DNA from 2 places in the Lactobacillus sp. M0396 genome. Region 1 is predicted to be linked to the other one. Evidence: riboswitches for the same ligand, from Rfam matches in the RefSeq annotation. Region 1 holds a riboswitch; the other holds the start of a gene.
The links. Region 1 has a riboswitch for FMN ahead of H3T43_RS00430 (ECF transporter S component). Riboswitches for the same ligand answer to the same signal wherever they lie in the genome.
Positions count from the first base shown of each region.

Region 2: another riboswitch for FMN. It lies ahead of ribD (bifunctional diaminohydroxyphosphoribosylaminopyrimidine deaminase/5-amino-6-(5-phosphoribosylamino)uracil reductase RibD); the one in region 1 lies ahead of H3T43_RS00430 (ECF transporter S component).

Region 1 is NZ_JACFQE010000001.1:85,388-94,229, reverse strand. Features, by position in the region: gene der (ribosome biogenesis GTPase Der) at 1-1,249, opposite strand, end outside; gene rpsA (30S ribosomal protein S1) at 1,309-2,514, opposite strand; gene cmk ((d)CMP kinase) at 2,587-3,261, opposite strand; gene H3T43_RS00435 (LysM domain-containing protein) at 3,301-3,777, opposite strand; gene H3T43_RS00430 (ECF transporter S component) at 3,882-4,568, opposite strand; FMN riboswitch at 4,651-4,765, opposite strand; gene H3T43_RS00425 (pseudouridine synthase) at 4,795-5,514, opposite strand; gene scpB (SMC-Scp complex subunit ScpB) at 5,514-6,122, opposite strand; gene H3T43_RS00415 (ScpA family protein) at 6,112-6,849, opposite strand; gene H3T43_RS00410 (reductase) at 6,846-7,205, opposite strand; gene xerD (site-specific tyrosine recombinase XerD) at 7,215-8,114, opposite strand; gene H3T43_RS00400 (S1 RNA-binding domain-containing protein) at 8,107-8,842, opposite strand, start outside.
Region 2 is NZ_JACFQE010000005.1:178,269-187,110, forward strand. Features, by position in the region: gene H3T43_RS07510 (ABC transporter permease/substrate-binding protein) at 1-886, shown strand, start outside; gene H3T43_RS07515 (ABC transporter ATP-binding protein) at 888-1,856, shown strand; gene H3T43_RS07520 (response regulator transcription factor) at 2,035-2,721, shown strand; gene H3T43_RS07525 (cell wall metabolism sensor histidine kinase WalK) at 2,726-3,880, shown strand; gene H3T43_RS07530 (UDP-N-acetylmuramoyl-L-alanyl-D-glutamate--2,6-diaminopimelate ligase) at 3,925-5,496, shown strand; gene H3T43_RS07535 (aspartate/glutamate racemase family protein) at 5,510-6,256, shown strand; FMN riboswitch at 6,483-6,616, shown strand; gene ribD (bifunctional diaminohydroxyphosphoribosylaminopyrimidine deaminase/5-amino-6-(5-phosphoribosylamino)uracil reductase RibD) at 6,736-7,797, shown strand; gene ribE (riboflavin synthase) at 7,782-8,387, shown strand; gene ribA (GTP cyclohydrolase II) at 8,399-8,842, shown strand, end outside.

The sequences.
Region 1 (8,842 bases):
GCTGATTGATCAAAAAGCGTTGATAAGAAAAATGCATTAATTCAGGATCATTTACGAAAACTACAAATGTCGGCGGATTAGTAGATACCTGGGTCATATAATAAACTCGTAATCTCTTGCCTTTGATCATTGGTGTTGGAACCAATTTGCTTGCTTCTAATAATAAATCGTTTAATACACTGGACTTAATTCTTTGTTGTTGATTTCGATAAACTTTTTGTACTAGTTTCGGAATCTTTTCTATATTTTGACCAGTTTTAGCAGAAACAAACAAGATTGGAGCATAGTCAAGATACTGAAATTCAGTTCGAATAGTTTGTTCAAAGTCCTTGCCGCTATTACTGGTTTTCTTTGGTAAATCCCATTTATTGGCTAAAATAATGATGCCTCGCCCAGCATCATGAGCATATCCTGCAACATGTTTATCCTGCTCCCTAATGCCTGTACTTGCGTCAAGTACCAAACATACAACATTAGAATGCTCAATGGCACCCATTGCTCTCATTACAGAATATTTTTCAGTTTTTTCGTAAACTTTTCCTCTACGTCTTATGCCAGCAGTATCTACAATTCTGAATTTCGTGCCATCCTGGGTTTTAAATGGAGTATCGACTGCATCTCGGGTAGTTCCTTCTTCGTTATTTACGATCACTCTTTTTTCGCCTACTAGACGATTGACAATTGAGGATTTACCTACATTTGGTCGACCAATAACACTAAATGATATTTGCTCATTATTATTCAAGCTTATGTCTTTGGGCAAGCTGGCCACTATTTGATCCAGCAAATCTCCAATACCTGTACCATGCACACTCGAAATTGGAATCGGATCACCAAAACCTAAACTATAAAAGTCATAAATGTCCATACGCTGTTCAGGATTATCTGCTTTGTTAACCGCTAAAATTACCGGTTTTTTAGTTTGATAAAGCATCTGAGCTATGCGTTCATCGAGGTTAGTAACATGATTTGTAACATTAGTTAAAAATAGGATGACGTCGGCTTCTTCAATTGCTATTTCTGCCTGTGCTCTGATTTCTTCTTCAATATTACTATCTTCCCAGGTAATTCCACCAGTATCTATTAAATCAAATTTATGACCTAACCACTCAGCTGGAGCATAATTACGATCTCTGGTAACCCCAGGTTTATCTTCCACTATTGCTAAACGTTGATTAATAATACGGTTGAAAAGCGTTGATTTACCAACATTAGGCTGTCCTACAATTGCAACTACAGGTAAAACCATTTTTCAGCCTCCTTTTACAAATAAAAAAACCGACTCTAAAGTCGGCTTTTTTATTAAATTTAATGACGATCCTTTAATTGATCACCAATGATGTCACCTAAAGCAAAGCCACTGTCATCATTATTCATATACTTCTTGTTAACTGAATTGTGATTGTAAGAATTATGTGAGCGATTTCCCTCGCCATCAGAGTTCTTAGGTTCAGCAGCTTTCATAGAAAGTGAAATGCGACGTTCATTAGGGTCAATATTTAAAACTTTTACTTTAACTTTTTGACCAACTTTTAAAACATCACTAGGCTTGTCTACGTGTTTATATGATATTTCTGAAACATGAACTAAACCTTGAATACCATCAGCAACTTCAACAAAAGCTCCGAAGTTAGTTAAAGACTTAACTTCACCTTCAAATACATCGCCTTCATGTAAGTCAGCTGTAGCTTGTTCGAATGGAGAAGGTTCAGTTTGCTTAATTGAAAGGGAGATGCGATGTCTATCATCATCAATACCAATTACTTTAACTTTTACATCTTGACCTGCCTTTAAAACATCGCTTGGCTTGTCAACATGTTTATATGAAATCTCGGATATATGAACTAAACCGTCCACACCGCCTACATCAACAAAAGCACCAAAGTTAGTCAGACGAGAAACCTTACCTTCAACAACGTCACCCACAACTAATTGTGATGCAACATTATCAAAAGCTTCTTCACGTTCTTCTTCAATTAAGTCTTTGTGAGAGAGAATCAAACGGTTCTTACTTGGATCAATCTCCGTAATCTTGAGTTTCATCGTTTTACCAATGAATGGCTTAAGGTCTGAAACATAACGATTTGAAATCAATGAAGCAGGTAGAAATCCTCTTGTACCCACATCAACTAATAAACCGCCACGAACTGAAGAAGTTACTGTACCTTCAATTGTCTTGCCTTCTTCAAAGTCCTTTTGCAATTCATCGTAAGCTTCTCTTTCCTTTAAGCGAGTAACTGAGAAGAAAAATTCACCATTTTCTTTGTCACCGCCGGCTTTTCTTAAAACTAAAGCTTTAAGCTTATCTCCAGGCTTAACTGCCTCACGTAGGTCAACGTTGCGATCCGAAGTGTATTCACGACGAGGAATTACACCTTCAATACCGGCATTTTCAACACCAACATCGATTTGACCTTCTTCAACGTCTAATACTTCAACATCTACAATATCTCCGACCTCAACTCCTTGCATTTGCTTTAATGCATCTAAAAATTGATTACTGTTTTCTGACATTATTTACCTCCCAATATCATACTCTAATTTTAAATGAAAGTTTGATATTTTTCTACTGTTTTATACCCTTTTTTATAGTTTTTTTTGACTTTTTTTAATTTCTGATAAAATTACATTTACGACTTGATCAACACTCATAGAAGTAGTGTCTATTTCAATAGCATCTTGGGCTTTTTTTAATGGTGAAATTTTTCGGTGTGAGTCTTTGTAATCTCTCTCTGAAATGTCGTGCTCAATTTCTTCAAGAGACTGATTAGTTTTAATTCCTCTTTCTTTAAAATCTATCATTCTTCTTTCAGCGCGAGAGTGAACTGAAGCGACCAAAAATATTTTTACTGCAGCGTTGGGCAAAACAGTAGTTCCAATATCACGTCCATCCATCACAACGTTCATTTCGCCGGCCATTTGCCTTTGCAGACTGACCATTTTTTCCCTGATTCCGGCTAATGCCGAAACTTGAGAAACATTGGCAGAAATATCAGGAGTACGTATTTCTTGAGTAATATCTTTATTACCGGCATATATTTTTTGCTGACCATTTTTAAATCTAAATTCAATTTTTTCCTGGTCAATGGCAGTTAAAATACCTCTTTCATCGCCGTAATCAATGTTATTTTCTCGTGCAATCCAAGTCGAAGCCCGATACATTGCCCCAGTATCAATATATGTAAAATTAAGCTTATGGGCGATAATTTTTGCTACAGTACTTTTTCCAGCTGAAGCTGGACCATCAATTGCTATTTGCATTCCAATAAAAAAGGGACTTAAGTCCCTGTCCTTTCTAAATTATCTAATTCTTAAAGTTTGTCCTGTATCCACCTGGCTATTGGGATCAAGTTGATTCAACTCTGCCAATTGACTAACTGAAATGTTAAAGTGGCGGGCAATACTAGTCAAGGAATCCCCTTCTTGTACGACATATTGTTTAATCACAACATGTTTCTTTTTAGGCTTTTTTGGAGTTTTTTTAGATGATTTTGTCTTTGTTTTAGCCTTGGCTTTGGTTTCTTTACTTTTTACAGGCTGAACCTTAGCTTTTTTCTTAGTATCTTCCTTTTTGGCAGCTTTACGTACTTCAACTGCTTTTTCATTTGAACCATTGTTTGATGCCAATTTATGAACCACAGGAACAAGACCGATAAGAATAACTACAATCAGAATTATCAAAGCAATCCAGCCTTTTGATACGGAAGAATAAGTTTCTACTCTCGACTTTTTTGGACGCTTATAATGCTGATATGGCCCTTTTGAGTTATTATTCATCTGAAAAACCTCCTTACCTAACCTGTTTAATTTTAGCATATTTAACATTTAAGTGGACAAAAAAATCGGTCATTTACTAGACCGATTTACAATATTTTTAAGATTTAATTTTTAAGATTAAAATTTTTCCTTACAAAAGGTTTAAAAGTTCTCAGTACAGTTTCAAATAGTAAATAAACTACGACACCGTTGATTGTTCCTTTTAACAAGTTAAATGGAACTATAATGCCAAAAATGTATGCACTCATTGATGGAATATGTAGCAGTTTACCCAAGTAAACCTTTTCAGTAAAAGAAAGTAAACCAGAATATCCATGTATTGTCGGTAAATTAGGTACAGTAGTTACTGCATAAAAAGGCGTTAAAACCAATGCATTCAGTACAGAAAGTACAAATGCCATAGCTATAATACCGAGAACAATACCTAAAATTGGTTTTAAATATTTTTTAGAAAAATTTTTCTCATCCTTGCTAATATTCTTTGTTAAATAATAAAATGGTAAAGCAAAAGATATTGAAGCTAAAAAAGCTGCTGACTGTCCTACCAAACTAGGTAAAGCAAAGCCTTTATAAATTAAATTAATCAGCATTCTGACAAATGCAATAAAAATACCAGGTCCTGGTCCGAATAAAAATGTCCCAATTGTAATTACGACATCCGAGAAGTCAAACTTTAAGAAACTAGTTACCGGCAATGGTATTTCCAAAAGCATTAATACATAGGCAATTGTACCAATTAAAGTATAAGCCAAAATATTAACTAAATTGTTTCTGCTTTTTTTTTGCAAAATTCTTACCTCCAAAAAAACTCGGTCTGTTGCTCCTAGCAACAGACCGAGTAAAAGTAAGCTTTAGATCTTGGCTTTTAGTTTAGTCTGTCTTCTTTCATCTAGACTCTAACTATCGGTATCTCAATAGATTCCACCACTTTCGTGGGTCGTGGACTTACACCACCGGTCGGGACTTACACCCTGCCATGAAGACAACAAACTTATTTATTAAATTTCACATACTATACTAATCTACGTTTTTTAATCTGTCAACTTCTTCATGAGATAATTCTCGGTATGTTCCTGAGATAAGAGAGTCAAGTGTAAGAAAAGCGTATTTTTCACGAGCTAATTTCTTCACCTGATGGTGAACTGCCTTGAACATTCTTTTTACTTGATGATATTGACCTTCATGAATTGTTAATTGCACTATTTGGTTGTTTTTCTTATGGTCGCTTCTAATGATCTTGACCTTTGCAGGGGCACAGCGATGTCGATCAATTTTGACTCCATGCTTCAGCTGACTGATTTCATCTGGGGTGAGGATTCCAGAAATCTTGGCAACATAAACCTTGGCTACATTGTTTCGCGGATGCATCAATAAATTGGCCAGTTCACCATCATTAGTCATTAAAAGTAATCCAGAAGTATCATAGTCTAGTCTGCCGATTGGATATAGGCGATAAGGCAAATCTTTAAAATAATCGACAACTGTTTTTCTCCCCTTATCATCGTTTGCAGTTGAGACCACTCCTCTAGGCTTGTAAAAGAGATAAGTATGCAAACTTTCTCTTTCAATGGGCTCACCATCAACCGTAATATTACTAAAAGTATCCACTTTAGTACCAAGTTTAGTTACTACATTGCCATCAACAGTGACTCGACCTTCAGAAATCATTTTTTCAGCCTTGCGCCGTGAGGCAATTCCTGCCTCAGCAATTACCTTTTGCAACCGTTCTAAAACCATTATTTTGCTCCTTTTTGAGTTTTTGCAATATTTTTATCTGCTTGACCTTTAGCTGCAAACAAATCTATTTCGCCTTCACTATTGATGCTATCATCTTCGAAATCTTCTATTAATGGTAAATCAGCCAGACTTTGGTACCCAAAGTATTGCAAAAAATACTCACTCGTTACGTACAAATTAGGATGACCCGGAGCATCTTTTTTACCATTAATTTTAACTAATCCACGCCAGATTAACGTTTGCAAAGCCCCAGATGAATTTACGCCTCTGATGTCATCTATTTCTACACGTGTAATTGGCTGCCGATAAGCAATAATAGATAGTATTTCCAACGCCGACTGACTTAAGCTCTTTGATAAATCTTTTTGAAAAAAATTTTCAATTGTTCTACTAACTTCTGGTCTAGTTGTCAATTTGTAAATATCATTGAGATGTTGTATTTGTAATCCTGAATCAGGATTTTTTTGTAGTTTTTCTTGCAAATTTTTGCTTAGTTCGCGCAATGCAGGTTTACCAACCTGCAAAAGTTCACATAAGTTGCTGCTTTCAATGCCATTATCGCCGGCAACATATAATAACGCTTCTAACTGCGCCATTTTACTTATCATTACTACCAACTCTTTCCAAGTTCAGGTCACCAAACATCCTCTTTTGTTTTACCCGAATTTCCTGTTTTTTACAAAGTTCAAGCAGTGCTAGGAACAAACCAATAACATCAGATAAAGTTTTCATTTTTTGACAACAGGCAAAAAAGCTTAACTGCTTGTTTCGCGCCAATTCCTCTTGCAAGAAAGTACTCATCTCTTTGACGGAAGTTTCCTTTACTTCAACTGAAACAATATCTGGCTGTCTGATTTTCAGTCTTTGTAAAATAATAATAAAAGTATTAGCTAATTCAGTAGAAGTAATTTGTCCTTTTGGCAAAGGCTGAATTTTTTTGCTTTCTGGTGCGCTCTCCTCTTTAGCCGCAGTGATCGGGACTTCCTCATTCCGCTTTTTGAAGTATGCTGAAACCTTTTTAAAAACCGAATAAGTGATAAGCTGCTGCACTAATTCATCCCTTGGATCTTCCTGTTCATCATTTTCTTCAGTAAAATCATTTTGCGGAAGAAGAGACTGAGACTTAATTCGCAAAAGCATCGATGACATAACAAAATATTCTCCTGCAATTTTTAAATTAAGTTTTTGCATTTGGTGCAAATAAGCTAGATATTGGCTTGTAATTTGAGCTATTGGAATGTCATAAATGTCAATTTTTTGCACTTTTATTAAATGTAACAGCAGATCCAAAGGACCTTCAAAGTTAGGCAGTTCAAGGGTAAGATTATCACTCATTTTTCTATATCCTTTTTTAGATACTTAATTAAATAAATATATTCAGGAACAGCCGTAATAACTTTGCTGGGATTATTTTGTGCCAACTCTTGAACTGCTTTAGCTTCATACTTAGCTTTACGATAATCAGGAGCAAAAGAAATATAACGAATGATTACAAAATGTTTACTTGATTGTGTACCTACCACCCCTATAAAATTAGGAGCCTTTGAACGATAGAGATATAAGCAAAACTCAGCACTGCTTTTATTTAATTGAATTTCATCCTTGAGATTAGCCAGATTTTTAAAATCAGAGAGATAAGATAATAAGCCCATAGCTACCTTTTCCTTATCATTTTTACATTCAATTAGCATTTAATCACCTTATGTTCGAGGATGCGTTTTTTCATAAACTTGTAAAATATGTTTTTGAGACAAATTTGTATAAATTTGAGTTGTACTAATATCTGAATGTCCCAAAATTTCTTGGACAACACGTAAATCTGCCCCATTTTCCAATAAATGTGTTGCAAAAGTATGTCTTAAAGTATGTGGAGTAACATTTTTTTGAATACCAGCCATTTTACAATAATGCTTAATAATTTGCCAAACGGCTTGTCTTGTTAAAGAGCTTCCCCTACTATTAAGAAAAACAAAATCAGTATTTTTGCCAATTTTTAATATTAATGGATCACGAACTTTTTCCTTATAGCTGTCTATCCAACTTAAAGCTACTTCACTAATTGGAATTAATCGCTCTTTTGATCCCTTGCCAAAAACTTTGACCAATTTCAGTTCTTCATGCAAATCAGTAAATTTGAGGTTAATTAATTCGCTTACTCTAATCCCAGTTGCATACAAAGTTTCAAGTAAGGCTCTATCACGTAAACCTAATTTCTTTTTTGTATCAGGTTGCTCAAGCAAATTATTAACTTCATTAACTGTCAAAGCGACTGGCAAAGTACGACGCTTTTTAGGTGAGTCTATTTCAAGCATTGGATTTAGTTTCTGAATATTCTGTCTTACCAGCCACTGGTAGAACTTTCGCAAACTGGTAATTAAGCGGCTAATAGAACTTGTGGCCTTTTTTTGATCGCGTTGTTCTGCCAAAAAAGCATCGATGTCAACAGCTTGTGTAGGCCAGGAAGTTAAATTTTCTTTTTGAAGAAAACTTATAAAAGAAGTTAAATCCTGCCTGTATGCTGTAATTGTGTTATTACTCAGACCACGTTCAACCTGACTATATCTTAAATAATCTTCAACTTGTTCTGATAAATTAGTCATTTTGGGCATCTTCTGGATCTTTTAATAATGAGATGGAACCAGCATTTTTGTCTTCCTTTATGTATTTAGCTTTAAGCAAGTGTCCTAAAGCTCTCTTAAAAGCTGATTTAGAAATACCAAAATAATTTTTAATATCCTGTGCGTCAGATTTATCGTAAAAAGGTAAGGTCTTATCTCTCTTTCTACGCAAACTCATTAAAATCATTTGTGCATCATCATCAATTTCCTCAAAAGCTCGTGGCAAAGTACTCAGATTCAAGCGACCATATTGGCTGATACCAACCACCCTGCCTCTGAATTGTTCCCCCAAACGCAAAGGACGTGCCATTTGTGATGGATGAACGAAGCCTAAATAATACTCCTTGGTGATTATAAATGCACCTACTTCACGAGCAGAATATACAGTACCAAAAATATCTTTATTCTTCATATCACCAGGAAAATGAGCTGCCAACTGTTCAAAAATATTTTCATCCGCCAATTTTGCCCAAATACGATTTTTTTCATCTGTTTCAAGGTGAACCAAAAGCTGATCTTCAGGTTGGGGCCAACGCTCTTTGTCATAAGGTAAGTCATCCATTGAAATTACGACATCTTTATCTGGCAAGCCAATATCGACGAAGACACCTAGGTTATATTTAACTTCGGTAACTTTGCTCCAGCCATATTGGTCTTGTTGAACAAAGGGTAAAAATTGCGTCATTTCACGATTATGTTGCTTATCATCG
Region 2 (8,842 bases), on a different contig from region 1:
TGTCAGCATCATATTTTTGGCCGGAAGTGGTATTTACCAAGCGGTTACCAGTCAAAAAGAAACTGTTACTATTGCTGGCAAGTTGGGTTCTGAACCAGAGATTTTGATCAATATGTATAAAGATTTAATTGAGCAAGACGATTCACATGTGCAGGTGACTCTGAAACCCAATTTTGGTAAAACGACCTTTTTATACAGTGCTTTGAAAAATGGCAAGATTGATATTTATCCTGAATTTACAGGGACCGTTTTGGAAACTTTTGCCAAATCTCCGGTGAAAACGGCAGGTCTAAGCGAAAAAGAGACTTATGAAAAAGCTAAAAAATTAATGTATAAGCAAGATAAACTAACTTTGCTTAAACCCACGGCGTATGATAATACTTATGCTTTAGCTGTCAAAACCTCTTTTAAAAATAAAAATCATTTAAAGAAAATCAGTGATTTGGCTAATATTACTAATCAGTTAAAAGGTGGCATGACTTTAGAGTTCATTGACCGTGGGGATGGTTTTAAAGGGATCAAGAAATTATACAAAATTGATTTTCCGGTTAAAACGATGGAGCCGGCCCTGCGCTATCAAGCAATAAACCAGAACAAAGTTAACGTAGTCGATGCATATTCAACTGACAGTGAGTTGCGACAGTATCATCTAAGTATTTTAAAGGATGACAAACATAACTTCCCTATTTATCAAGGTGCTCCCTTAATGAGTAATGACTTTGCAAATAAGCATCCCCAAATTGTGCATAGTTTAAATAAATTAGCAGGCAGAATTACTGAAAAGCAAATGCAGGAAATGAACTATGAAGTAAACGTTAAAAATATGGATCCGGGACAAGTTGCACATAATTTTTTAGTAAAACAGCATTTGCTTAAGGAGAAGTAAGATGACTTCAGCGATAAAATTTGATCATGTAAAAAAATCGTTTGCTGATAAAGTAGTAGTAAATAACCTTAATCTCGATGTTCAGCAAGGTGAATTGTTCGTTTTAGTTGGCAACTCCGGTAGTGGGAAAACTACATCTGTTAAAATGATTAACCGTTTGGAAGACCCAAATTCTGGCTTGGTTTTAGTTAATGAACGGCCTACTACAGAATACGATGTGCAAAAATTGCGCTGGCAAATTGGCTATGTTTTGCAGCAAATTGCACTTTTTCCCAACATGACAGTTGCTCAAAACATTACTCTGATTTCAGCGATCCAGGGAAAGAGCAAAAACCTTGATGAAACAGTTGCAAGGCTATTAGAAAAAGTGGGGCTGAATCCGCAAGAATATGCCTCAAGATATCCGCGTGAATTATCTGGTGGGGAGCAGCAGAGGATTGGAATACTGAGGGCAATTGCTTCTAAGCCGCCAATTGTCTTAATGGATGAACCGTTTAGTGCCCTTGATCCTCTTTCAAGGGCAAATTTGCAAAAACTGGTTGTTGACTTGCATCAACAGCTTCATAACACCATTATATTTGTCACTCATGATATGAATGAGGCGCTGCTTTTAGCGGACAGGATTGGTATTATGAAAGATGGGCAATTATTGCAGGTGGACAAACCAGAAGAGATTTTAAGACATCCTGCAAATGACTTTGTAAGAGACTTTTTTAAAGGCAGTTTGGGCAATAACTTATACGAAACGCCTTTGAGGCAGGCGGCTTTATTTAATAAATATAAAAAAGATGCTTTAAAGTCACTACCTGATATGATGGTAATTAGTGAAGAAGAAACTATCCCCAGGTTGTTGCAGCTGTTGTGCGATCATGAAGCAGTGGCAGTGCAAAATCAAAATAAGGAACTTTTAGGATATATTGATCGGCAGTGGATAGTGGAGTATTTAAATGGTATTAGTAATTTAAACTAAGAAAGCAAGCTGGAAAAATCCAGCTTTTTTAATAAAATAATAAAGTTATGCTTGAATATTAGTAGTTTGTTACAAAATTGTCTAAAATATTAGACATGGATTCTGCTACACTATATTTAGTAGAATAGAAAAACAAAACGAATATAATCAATAAGTAAAAAGAAGGGAAATTAGCCCTATGAAAATTTTAGTTGTTGACGACGATAAAGAAATCGTCGAACTGTTAAGTATTTATCTCAAAAATGAAGGTTATACCCCGGTTGTTGCATACAGTGGCAAGGAAGCAATTACGAAATTAACTACCACTCCGGATATTGCTTTGATGATCTTAGATGTCATGATGCCTAATATGAGTGGGATTGATGTTATCAAGGAAGTTCGTAAAGATTCTGACATTCCTATTATCATTGTGTCTGCTAAAACAGGAGACATGGATAAAATCCAGGGTTTGATTACGGGTGCGGATGACTATGTGTCAAAGCCATTTAATCCATTAGAGGTTATGGCGCGAGTTCGTTCGCTTTTACGTCGCAGTCAAAAACAGGTCAAAGATGATGAACCTGACATTCTTGAAGTTGGACCGCTTATTATTAACCGTGATTCACATGAAGTTAAAACAATTGATGGCAAAGATATTCAGTTAACTGCTTTGGAATTCGGTATTCTGTATCTTCTTGCCAGTCACCCTAATCGTGTATTTTCTGCTGATGAAATTTTTGAACGGGTTTGGCAACAGGAATCGATAGTTTCTGCTAAAACCGTTATGGTGCATGTTTCGCACTTGCGTGACAAGATTCAAACGGCCACAGGCGGCGAAGATATTATTCAGACTGTTTGGGGTGTAGGCTATAAAGTTGAGGCTTAGCTAGATGAAAAAAGAAAGGGTCAAGCTGACAGCTGCTGAAAAAAGCGAGTTGTTTGCTGAAGGCGTTATAACGGTTATTTTGCTGTTATTGTTAAACCTATCGGTGATTATTTTAATCAACTTGACAATTTTACAAAATAAAAACCTGGTTAACGGTATTTATTTTTTAAAAAAGACCATTACTTTTGCTGGTGGACGCCATTTATGGTCTTGGCAAAATACCTTTATTATTTTTATGGGTATTGGCGATTTAATCGTGCTCTACTGGCGCTTAATTCGGCGTTATCATCAAATGCAGTTAAGACACGTTATTTCTGAACTGCATTATATTGCAAAGGGACATTTTGATCATACAATTTCTTTTAAAGTCAAAACAGACTTACAAAAAGTAATTGATTCGATTAATTCATTAGTTGATAGTACAGTCAACGCAATCAATGAAGAAAAGGCGATTGAAAAATCTAAAGATGAACTGATCAGTAATGTTTCTCATGATATCAGAACGCCGTTAACTTCTATCATTGGATATTTAGGATTACTTAAATCGGGGATGTCAGATCCAGCAGATCAGCAAAAATATCTTAATATCGCGTATATGAAAGCTGAACAAATGAAGTCTCTGGCTCATGATCTGCTTGAGTATACAACGTTAAAATCAACAAGTACCAAACTAAATCTGTCTTCTTTACATATTTTTTCTATGTTGGAACAAGTGGCAGCGGGATTTGAATTTGAAGGTCAAGAAAAAGGGATAGTATTTAATATTGAAGCAAGACCTAAGAATTTAACGATTGAAGCCGATGCAGAAAAGTTAGTACGTGTTTACAATAATCTCATCACTAACGCTTTGAAATATGGTACAGGGGCAACACAAATTAATTTGATTGCTAATTTGGTCAACAACAATGAGGTGGAATTACGGGTAGAAAACAATGGTGCCCAAATTCCTGAAGAGTCGTTAAAAAAAATATTTGAACGGTTCTATAGAGTAGAAGGATCTCGGAATACTAAAACAGGTGGTACAGGACTGGGTCTATCAATTACCAAAAGCATTGTTGATCTTCATCACGGCAAAATTCGTTGTGAATCTGATAAAGATTGGACACGTTTCATTATTTGTCTGCCTTTGAACCTAAAGAGTGAAAAAACTCCAGCATAGCTGTGGTATAATTTTGACTGAGATATTAAATAGAGGAGTATAGCATGAGTATTTCTTTAAATACCTGTATTTTAATTTTAAAAGAGCACCATCTGCTTAAATCGAGTGCTGTTCAGGACACCGTCCCATCTAAAATGGAATATGTGTCATATGATTCACGGGATGTTCAAACCAATACACTGTTCTTTTGTAAAGGTGCTGGCTTTCGTCCTACATTTTTGTCAATGGCAAAAGCAAATGGTGCCAACTGTTATGTAGCAGAGCAACCATATCCAGAAGGCAAGGGAATGCATGCACTGATTGTGCGCAATGTTTCTAAGGCAATGGCTCTATTGTCTGCAGCCTTTTTCCGCTTTCCTCAAGATGATTTATATTTAATTGCTATTACTGGTACTAAAGGTAAAACCACTTCTGCTTATTTTCTAAAAGGAATGCTGGATCAAGTCAATGGTGGCAAAACAGCACTGATTTCTTCGGTCAACACAGTTGTAGGTCAGGGAAAAGATGATACTTTTAAATCCAGCTTAACCACTCCTGAATCACTTGATTTGTTCCGTGATATGCGAACGGCTGTGGACAATGGTATGACGCATATGGTTATGGAAGTTTCCAGCCAGGCTTATAAGAAAAATAGGGTGTTTGGACTAACTTATGACTTAGGCTTTTTCTTAAACATTTCACCCGATCATATTGGACCTAATGAGCATCCTAACTTTGCTGATTATCTGCACTGTAAACTGCAATTATTGGTTAATGCGCGCAAGTGTATTATTAACGCTCAGACTGACCATTTTGACGAAGTTTATGCTGCCGCCACGACTACTACTGATCCAGACAGTATCTACTTGTTTGCTGACGAAAAATTTACCAATCCAAACCTAAAACAGATAATTGATTTTCGCTTTGCAACCGAAAAACTTGATATGGCTCAGACTAAATTCCAGGTATTATGTGTCAGTGACAAAGCAAAGCAGCTTAAAATAGCTGGTGATTACCAGTTAAAGATGCTGGGTGACTTTAATGAATCAAACGGTACGGCTGCAGTAATTGGAGCCGGACTGGCCGGAATGAACCATGACGATGCTGCTAAAGGAATTAGTCAAGTAACAGTTCCTGGACGGATGCAGACAGAAGTGACCAAAGACCATGGTGTAGTGGTTGTAGATTATGCACATAACGAAGCTTCCATGATGGCACTTATGGGCTTTATGCAACGTGAATTTAATAATCCAAAAATCATTGTTGTTGTAGGTGCGCCAGGTGATAAAGGAGTGTCCCGTCGACCTGGCTTTAGTCACAGTTTAAATGCATATGCGGATAAGGCTTTTTTAACTACTGATGACCCAGGATTTGAAGATCCAAAAGAAATTGCACAGGAAATTGATGCCGGAATTGATCATTCTAAAGTTGATGTAACAATAGAACTAGATCGTAAGAAGGCCATATATGATGCCATTAATTTATCGAAAAAAGGTGATATTGTCCTGATTTGCGGTAAAGGTGCAGACGGTTTTCAAAAAATACGCGGTGTAGATACACCATATCCATCTGATATTATGGTTGCTCAACAGGTAATTGATGAGCTTGAAGGCAAAAAAGAACACTTTAGAAGTTAGAAAAGCAGGTATAATGAAACATTTTTTTAGTATTATTGGCGGTATGGGCACTATTGCGACTGAAAGTTATGTCCGGATGATTAATCATCGTATCAAAATTACTAAAGATCAGGATTATTTAAATTATATTTTAGTTAATGATGCACAAGTTCCTGATCGTACAGCATATATCAAAGATCCCAGCAAGCCTAATTTCTTCACTGCTTTGCGTGAGGATGTGCTCCAGCAAGCACAACTAAAGCCTGATTTTTTTGTAATGCCATGTAATACGGCTCATTATTGTTATGATGACTTGGCTAAACTGACAGACATACCTTTTTTGCATATGATGCGTATTGCTGTTCATAAGTTTATAACCGATTATCCACAAGAGAGAAAAATTGGTTTAATTGCCACCGAAGGATCAATTTACGATCATTTGTATGAAGATGAGATTAAAGAAGCAGGGCGCGAGGTTGAACTTGGAGGATCTGAGATTCAGCCAATGGTTACTGAACTGATTTATTCAAATATCAAGGAAAAAGGTGTGGTTAATGGCGAACTTTACCACCACATATTGCAAACAATGCATGATCAATATGGGTGCAATGTGATTTTACTTGGCTGTACTGAATTGTCGCTGGCTCAGGAAAAAGCTCCAGATCATCCTTATAACGTTATCGATCCACAGGTAATCTTGGCTGACGTGGCAATTGAACTGGAACTGAAGATACGTGCGGGAATGGATCCAAAAGCAGCTATAAAGAAATATATGTATTAACAGTTGACTGGTGATGCATCTAGATAAAATTTTAAAAACAGTAATTAATTTAGTTACTGCTTTTTAATTTTGAAAATTATTTTTTATTAAGTATGAAATAAGAAAAACCCAGTAAATAGCCTTTATAATTTAACTTAGTAGCTGTCTATAATTTTTAAATAATATTAACAAAAAATTTGCTATTGCCGATATAGGATATCTATATTATACTGGAATAAGTTGAATACGGTTTCTTCGGGGCAGGGTGTAATTCCTTACCGACGGTGACAATTAATGATTGAAGTCCGTGACCCGCGTTTTGCGGTGGAACTAGTGCAAGTCTAGTACCGACAGTTAAAGTCTGGATGGGAGAAGAACAAACAAGATTAGACAGAAAACTCGCGTCGTTATTAAACTTCGCTGAAATCTTATTTGATGAATAAAAAATAAGCCTCGTTGATTATATCAACGAGGTTTTTTAATGCTTAGGAAGTGAAATAGTGCAGGATAGAGATTATATGCAAATGGCAGTCCAAGAAGCTTTAAAAGCCCAGGGAATGACTTGGACAAACCCATTAGTTGGTGCAGTTTTGGTTAAAGATGATCAGGTTTTAGCAACTGGCTACCACCATCAATTTGGCAAAGAACATGCGGAAGTAAATACACTGTCGCACTTAGCAGATCCCAAACAAGCTCGGGGAGCAACTTTGTATGTAACATTGGAGCCTTGCAGTCATTATGGTAAACAGCCACCTTGTTGCAAAAAAGTAGCCGAGGCTGGAATAAAAAAAGTTGTTATCGGTCAGGTCGATCCTCATCAAATTGTGGCAGGTAAAGGCATTAAATATCTTAAAAGTCATGGGGTTCAAACTGAAGTCATTGGTGGCACTGAGAATTTAAATGTTGCGTATAACTTTTTTTATCAGCAAGAAAGACCATTTGTGACACTTAAATATGCAATGTCTATTGATGGCAAAATTAATGCCGCGGGCAAAAGAAGAACACTTTTGACTGAGGACGCGGCTCTACTTGATGTACAAAAATTGCGGTTGCAAAATCAAGCCATTTTAATTGGTGCAAACACATTACGCATCGACAATCCGCTTTTAACTGTCAGAATAAAAAACTTACCACATCCACCTATTAGGATTGTTTTAACTAAGGATGCCAATCGGTTAGACTTTACCAGTCGAATATTTAAGACTCGCGGTCAAATTTGGTTACTGAGTGAAACAAACTTAACTCAAAATGTTGGAGAAAATGTGTGCTGTTATACTGCTAGCAAATGGACACCCCAAAAAATAATCCGGCTTTTGGCTGAACATGAAATTCAATCGTTGTTAGTTGAAGGTGGAAGCAATGTACAGGCCCAGTTTATAGCAACTGATTTGGTGGATGAAATAGTAACATATATTGCCCCTCTGGTGTTGGGTGGCACAGCACTGCCTGCTGTGTACGGACAGGCTTTAACAGAAATAAGTCACTACCAATTATTGGATGTTAAAAGTTTAGGTCAAGACGTAAGAATTCGCGTGAGGAGAAAAGAATGTTTACAGGAATAATTCAAACAACGGGTACGATTACCCGCTTGGAAATTAGTGCGCAACATGCAAGACTAGGTATTTGTGCACCTGAACTGATACAAAAAGATTTGCCTTTGGGAGCAAGTATTGCCGTGAACGGCATTTGTTTAACCATTACTGACTGGAGCGAAGAAGACTTTGCAGTTGATGTAATGCCAGAAACAATGAAAAGAACTAATCTAGGCAAGTTGCAAAAAGGTAGCCTGGTAAATTTGGAGCCTTCATTAGAGCTAAACGGCAAACTTGATGGACATATTGTTGCAGGACACATTGATACAACAGCCGAGCTGGTAAAACGAGTTGAAAACGAAAATTCTGTTGAATTGGAATTTCAAGTACCACATAAGTATGATCCCTTTATTGTTGAAAAAGGATCAATTGCTATTGATGGTATTAGTCTAACAGTCACGATGGCAGAGAATGATCATTTTGGAGTAAGCTTAATACCTTATACCATCCAAAATACTACTTTGGCTCACTATCAGGTAGGCGATAGAGCAAATATTGAAGTGGATATGATTGGTCGCTACGCAGTTAAGCAGATTCAGGCTTGGAAAAAAGAATTTTGATGGAGAAAAAAATGACAGAACAATTGAATGAAAAAATACAAAAAGTATTACAGCATATGTTAAAAGGCGGATTGGTAATTGTGGCTGATTCACCTCAGCGCGAGTCTGAAGGGGATATGATTGGCTTAGCAGAAAAGGTTACACCACAAGCAGTTAATATGATGATTACTAAGGCTCGTGGATTATTGTGCGTACCAATGAGCAAAGCTTATGCCGACCGTTTGCAGTTGAAGCCAATTGAAACGGGTTCGAACGATACTTTTGGCACGGCCTTCACTCTTAGTGTTGATTCCACTGAAACTAAGACGGGAATTTCAGCTTTTGACCGCGCAAAGACTATTAAAAAATTGGCTGATCCTAATAGCCAATGGTCTGATTTTTACCATCCTGGTCATGTTTTTCCGCTAGTAGCTAAAGAAGGTGGGGTATTGGAACGTACAGGTCACACCGAAGCA